DNA from 2 places in the Lysinibacillus sp. BS3 genome. Region 1 is predicted to be linked to the other one. Evidence: riboswitches for the same ligand, from Rfam matches in the RefSeq annotation. Region 1 holds a riboswitch; the other holds the start of a gene.

The links. A riboswitch is a leader RNA that binds a small molecule or an ion and turns the genes downstream of it on or off. The one in region 1 is predicted to bind FMN.
Region 2: another riboswitch for FMN. It lies ahead of AAJG31_RS07340 (ECF transporter S component); the one in region 1 lies ahead of ribE (riboflavin synthase).

What each region holds. Positions count from the first base shown of each region.
Region 1 covers NZ_CP154860.1:1,178,787-1,182,216, reverse strand. The annotation lists gene AAJG31_RS06180 (YibE/F family protein) at 1-691, opposite strand, end outside; FMN riboswitch at 912-1,037, shown strand; gene tnpA (IS200/IS605 family transposase) at 1,259-1,735, shown strand; FMN riboswitch at 1,886-2,011, shown strand; gene ribE (riboflavin synthase) at 2,211-2,849, shown strand; partial or broken gene ribB (3,4-dihydroxy-2-butanone-4-phosphate synthase) at 2,874-3,430, shown strand, end outside.
Region 2 covers NZ_CP154860.1:1,410,775-1,414,204, reverse strand. The annotation lists gene AAJG31_RS07345 (RNA polymerase subunit sigma) at 1-954, shown strand, start outside; FMN riboswitch at 1,098-1,283, shown strand; gene AAJG31_RS07340 (ECF transporter S component) at 1,502-2,089, shown strand; gene AAJG31_RS07335 (sodium-dependent transporter) at 2,309-3,430, shown strand, end outside.

The DNA.
Region 1 (3,430 bases):
CTGTCAACCACATTACAATAGAGCTTATGATAAGCGCTATAACAGTGCCTAAAAGTGTGGACACGATGGCTACATATGTTTTTGTATGCAATCCACTAATAAGTAGTAGCGAAATAATCGTAAATAGCAGGGCGCAAATGCCGCTGACTAATAACAGGCTTACGCCCCCATGCTTCACATAAAGATCTAATGCGAATGATAAAATCACAGCATTGACACTCAAACTAATGATAGAAAATAAGCCTTGTCTTTTACCTACAATAAGTAGGGCAAAAATAAAAATCCATGCAATCATTACCATGGTTTGATCTCGTTTTAAATCGAGAATGGTTCCTGTTAAAACAGATTGTGTTTTGCGATCATCTAGCGTGACAAAGATTTCATTGCCTACATGGTATTCTTGATCAAAAGCACCAGACGAAGAATAGTCATTCGTCAAATGAATGGATTGCCCCTTATGCTGACCATTTTTGATAATGGCCATAATCTCCTGTGTAAACAAAAAATCCTCATTTTCATACATATCTGTCATGGGTTCTGATGCTGTTACATCCACTTGCGTTATTTCCGCTATCGGTCGATCATAAAATTGTTCGTTATGATGTACGAAAACGATCGAAACCCCACAACAGAGTGCTAATAGGGCATAGAAAATAGCTTGTTTAAAAGGTATATTTTTAAAAAATGTCAAGTAAATGACCTCCAAACTGCTAGACTGAATAGTCACTTGTAAAGGAACGTTTTTTTGATGAAGAAGTTCCATAAACAGGTTAAATGTCATCATTTTAATAATATCTTTTACATTTTTCAAGTCGAGTCAGAGCTGTTTAAAATTTATGCTTCGAAAAAAATTTAAAAAGAAGGATGGATAATATAATAAAATAGTGTTATCGTAAGACTAGCTAAATAAAAATATTCTTCGGGGTAGGGTGAAATTCCCGATCGGCGGTGATGAAGCAATTCAAAGTCCGTGAGCGCAAGCTGATTTGGTGCAAATCCAAAACCGACAGTTACAGTCTGGATGGGAGAAGGGTAAAAATGCGAACTTTTTAAATTGATACTAATTTAGAAGGTTTATTTGACTATGCATTTATTACAAAACTTCCCAATCATCTTGTGGGAAGTTTTTTTGTATATTTTGAAAACCCCTTGCTATGCGAGGGGTTCCAAAGAGCTTCTAGCTATGGACAAGAAAAAAACCCCAGCCGTACAATGAAATCAGGTCTGGTCAACCGACTTCGTACGAAAGGGGCTCCAAATGGATAATAAAAGTTTAGCACACACGACATGGAATTGTAAGTATCACATCGTCTTTGCGCCAAAATATAGAAGGCAGATTATTTATGGACAAATCAAAGCAGATATAGGTAGAATTCTTCGCCAGTTATGTGAAAGAAAAGGAGTAGAAATCATTGAAGCCACAGCCTGTCCTGATCACATTCATATGTTGGTGAGTATTCCACCAAAAATAAGTGTTTCATCGTTTGTGGGTTATTTGAAAGGGAAGAGTAGTTTAATGATATTCGATCGGCATGCGAACCTGAAATACAAATATGGAAATAGGAAGTTTTGGTGTCGCGGATATTATGTAGATACAGTAGGACGAAACAGAAAAATCATACAGGAATATATAAAAAATCAATTGCAAGAGGATATACTTGAGGATCAAATGACCATGAAAGAATTCATTGATCCATTTACAGGAGAAGAAATACAAGCAAAAAAGCGAAAATAATAAAACCACTTTAGTGGTAGCGTGAAAACGGAGTGCGGTTGGCGGACCTTTCAGTGTGTCTTTAGACATGGGCCAGTACCCCAGCGTTTCACGCGTAGAGCAAACCACCAGTTAGACTGGTGGTTCTGATTTAGCTACAATCGAATAGAAGATGTTCTTCGGGGTAGGGTGAAATTCCCAATCGGCGGTGATGAAGCAATTCAAAGTCCGTGAGCGCAAGCTGATTTGGTGCAAATCCAAAACCGACAGTGATAGTCTGGATGGGAGAAGAACGAATGAGATGACGGTCTATGAAAAAATTGTTTTCAAATAGGCTTATTTGTTGATGTCTTATACTCCCAAAACCCCTTTGATGTAAAGGGGTTTTTATTTTTTATTGCTAACGAGAGAAGGGAGAAGGATAAGGCACAAAAACAGGTGGATCAACTTTAAAAGTAAAGGATAGAAGTGCTAATAAAGTAGAGTAGGTGATGGAATGTTTACAGGACTTGTAGAGGATATTGGTATCATAAAAGCCGTGCAAAGCGATCGGGACAGTATGGAAATTACGGTTCAATCAGCTAAGATAACGGAGGATGTCAAGCTTGGTGACAGTATAGCGGTCAATGGAGTTTGTTTAACAGTGACAAATTTCACACAACAGCAGCTTACGATGGATGTTATGCCTGAAACAGTCAAAGCAACAAATCTACAGCAGCTGGCAATAGGCGATTCTGTTAATTTGGAGCGTGCCATGCCTGCTAATGGACGATTTGGTGGCCATTTTGTTGCTGGTCATGTTGATGGAGTCGGCAAAATTTTGCGAAAACGTCCAGTAGCAAACGCCGTTTATATTGATATCGAAATGTCAGAGGAGCTAACCAACTTTTGTATTCCAAAGGGTTCCATAACAATTGATGGCACAAGCTTAACCCTTTTTCATGTTGAAGCCAATAGTGTCACAATTTCACTTATTCCTCATACTTACAAAGAAACCGTTTTAGGTATGAAGAGGGTTGGAGCAATCGTTAATATCGAAACCGATTTAGTTGGAAAATACATTATAGGGCAATTAAAAAAGGGGCAAACAACGCCAGCTATTACAAGAGATTATTTAGCACAACATGGTTTTTAAATCACAGAATAGGAGTTGATCATCGTGCTACATTCAATTGAAGAAGCCATAGAGGATTTAAGGCAGGGCAATATGATTGTGGTGGTTGATGATGAGGATCGAGAAAATGAAGGAGATCTTCTGGCACTCGCTGAATTCATCACACCAGCAACAATCAACTTTATGGCAACCAATGGTAGAGGTTTAATTTGTACGCCGATTTCGCAGCAGCTTGCACAAAAGCTAGATTTATATCCAATGGTTCAGCACAATACAGATAACCATCAAACCGCATTTACGGTAAGTATCGATCATGTAGAAACAACGACAGGGATTAGCGCCTTTGAGCGTGCGCTAACGATACAAAGAATGATAGAAAAGCAAGCTAAGCCAACTGATTTTCGTCGACCAGGCCATATTTTTCCGTTGATTGCGAAAGAGCAAGGAGTGCTGGAACGGAGAGGGCACACGGAGGCCACTATTGATCTAGCGAAGCTTTGTCATAGCGTACCTGCAGGTGTTATTTGCGAAATTATGGGTGATGATGGGCACATGCTTCGGTTTGAAGAACTAACAAATTACGCTGCACATCATGGCTTAAA
Region 2 (3,430 bases), 230 kb from region 1:
AGTACGCCAGAAACGGCTAATTACTCTACGTTACAGGAAGATCGTTCTGCTAAAGAGGCAGCTACCCAGGATGAGGCACTTCAATCCAGTATTGTATCGGAGCATGAGCGTATGTTATCTTTACGGTCGTCTGTCTATGAGGAAGATGTGAAAGATGCTGTCGTTTTCCGTATTGGTTTGGCAGGACGCGATGCAGAAAGTGTTCCAATGACATATGTGATACCAAATGAGCGTGTAGCAACTGATTTTGGAACTGAAAAGCCTTCTACCCTACAGATGTATGAAAAATATGCTCCTCAAATAGATGAAGAAGCCAAAGGGTTTACGGATTATCATCCTTTTAAAGGTGAACTGAAGGAGAAGGAAGACAAGCTTGTCCACGTATTACCAAAGGACAATGACTATGATGTTGCATCAGCTACCGTTAATGAGTACAAAGGGACTTTAGAGGATACCTTCTCGGATTCTGAATATACGGAAGTTGAGATTCAAAATGAAGATGGCACACCTTATGAGTTTTCTCAGGAGGGTGAGCCAAGTCAAGCTATGTCATTAACAAACGCCAAGCATTTTAATTATTATTTATACCAAGATGGTAGTGGGGCAGAATATCTGTCACCAGATTTCCGTCAAACATTTGCTAATGTTACAGAGGCACTTACACTAATGAAAAACAAAAATGATGATGTTTATGTAACAGTGGTTCCTGAAAATGTAACATATACCGTGAAAGAGGAAGCAGAAGGTGTAGTCGTAACATTCGATATTCCCTTAGATTTAGCATCGATGGAGCCAATTCGCGCTACCCAATTGATTGAAGCTATGATGTTAACTGCTGCTAGCTTTGACCAACAATTACGCTTGGATAATGTGGTCCAAGAAAGCTGGGAAGGATTCGATTTAAAAACGTATTTGCCAAAGCCTGTGGGGCCAAATAAACAATATATGCCTTAGTCAAAATCAAAAATGGAGCATTCCTGTAACATGGAATGCTCCATTTTTACAATACTTACAAATCTAATCGGAATTTTTTAAGCAGAACTATTTACTTTTTCTTAATAATTAATTATAGTAAGGTTGTAGTATAAAATAATATGATTCATCTTCGGGGCAGGGTGAAAATCCCGACCGGCGGTAATAGAGTGGTGAACCGTTAATGTTTCCATTAACTCGAATGGTTTATGCTTCGCTCTTCAGCCCGCGACCTGTGCAAATTTATTTGCATGGCTGACTTGGTGTGATTCCGAGGCCGACAGTTAAAGTCTGGATGGGAGAAGATGGAGGTACGATCGTCATTCATTGTTATGAAATAAACTATGACCGAGCGCTTTTTTTGTATGGCTTTTTAAACAGTGCTCAAAAATAGTTTAAATTGACGCCTATTCGTCATGCCTTTCTCCCTTGTGCTCTTTATGCATAAGGGTTTTTTTCGTGCTAACAATTGAAAGATCGTCACCTTTCTTCTTGCGAGATTGAATCAGCAAAGAGGAGAGAGTTTTCTATGAAGAAAAATGTTAAACTTCAATCGTTTATTACGATTGGCATGCTGAGCAGTATTTCGTTTTTATTAATGCTTTTTAATTTCCCAATTCCACCATTCCCAGCATTCTTGGAAGTCGACTTTAGTGATATGCCTGCATTAATAGCAGCCATCACAATGGGGCCTGTAGCTGGTATTTTAGTAGAATTATTTAAAAATGTATTGGATTGGATTTTCTCTGGAACGCCAACAGGTGTGCCAGTAGGTCATATTGCCAACTTTGCAACAGGTATTTTATTTATTTTGCCTGTAAGCCTTATTTTTAATCGCTTTAAAACAATTGCTGGTCTTGTTGGAGGTTTAGCGACTGGAACAGTCGTAATGGCAGTAGGGATGAGTATTTTAAACTACGCAGTATTTTTACCGATGTACACATACTTCTTAGGAATGGAACCTGTTGTAGGTGACTCACTTTATAAAATGATTATCGCTGGGATTTTACCATTTAACATTGTGAAAGGTATTTTATTAACGGCTATTATGGCGTTTTTATTTACAACTATGCGCAAGTGGATCGACCGCCAGCGTTCTATCTATATAACAAAATAATTTTTACTAACCTCGGGTGAACATACCTGAGGTTTTTTGTTGGAAGGAATGATGGATAGGGAAAGGTGTGAAGAATAGAAAGGCAAAACTAACGGATAAATATAGAAAAAAGTAATGGGGTAAAAAAGCTAACTAGTACTTTATAATTATAACCTAGTCGAAAGCTATATTTTCATGTAAAATAGAGAAGAGTTTAGAATGTTTGAGGAGTTTGAAGAGATGAGTGGAAAAAAAGGACAATGGTCTAGTAAATTAGGTTTTATTTTAGCATCAGCTGGTGCGGCGATCGGACTAGGGGCAATTTGGAAACTTCCCTATGTAACAGGACAAAGTGGTGGAGGAGCATTTTTCCTTATCTTTGTGTTATTTACCTTGTTAATAGGACTACCGATGTTATTGTCCGAGTATGTTTTAGGACGTGGTACACAATCCGAGGCTGTAACAGCGTATAAAAAAATTGCTCCAACTAAGCCAGGCTGGGCTTGGATTGGTCGAATGGGCGTGCTAGGCTGTTTTTTATTATTAACTTTTTATAGCGTAGTTGGAGGTTGGATCTTTATTTATAGCGGGCTAGGTGTAGCTGGCGCGGTAATTGATCCAGCAGTAGATCCAACTGAATTATTTGGAAAAATTATAGGCACGCCTTGGATTACGCTAGTTGGTCTAGTGTTGTTTACATTAGCCAACGTACTTGTGATTTCATTAGGTGTACAAAATGGGATTGAAAAGGCCAATAAATGGATGATGCCGTTACTTTTCATAATGTTCATTGTCCTTGTTGTGCGTGCAGTTACATTAGATGGGGCAATGGAAGGGGTAAAATTCTTCTTATGGCCTGATTTCTCGAATATTACGGGTAAGGCATTATTAGAAGCCCTAGGGCAATCGTTCTTTGGGTTAGCAGTAGGCTTTTCTTGTTTAGTTACATATAGCTCTTATCTAAAAAAAGATGTCAGTCTTCCGAATTCAGCGGGTTCTGTAGTGCTGTTAACTGTGCTTGTTTCATTTTTAGCAGGTTTAGCGATTTTCCCTGTTGTGTTCGCCTTTGATTTAGAGCCAGCAGCGGGTCCAGGTTTGCTATTTATGGTGCTACCAACAGCATTTAGTCAAATGCCATTTGGTGAAGTGTTTTTAGCCATGTTTTTATTGCTATTTTTATTTGCTACATTAACGTCATCATTTAGTTTATATGAGATTATCGTCGCGGCATTTATGGAGCATAGTCAGAAATCCCGTCCAATGTGGACACTTTTACTTGGTATAGTCGTATTTATTGCAGCTATTCCAGCAGCACTTTCTTCGAGTGTTTTATCGGATATAATGATTTTTGAGAAAAGTATC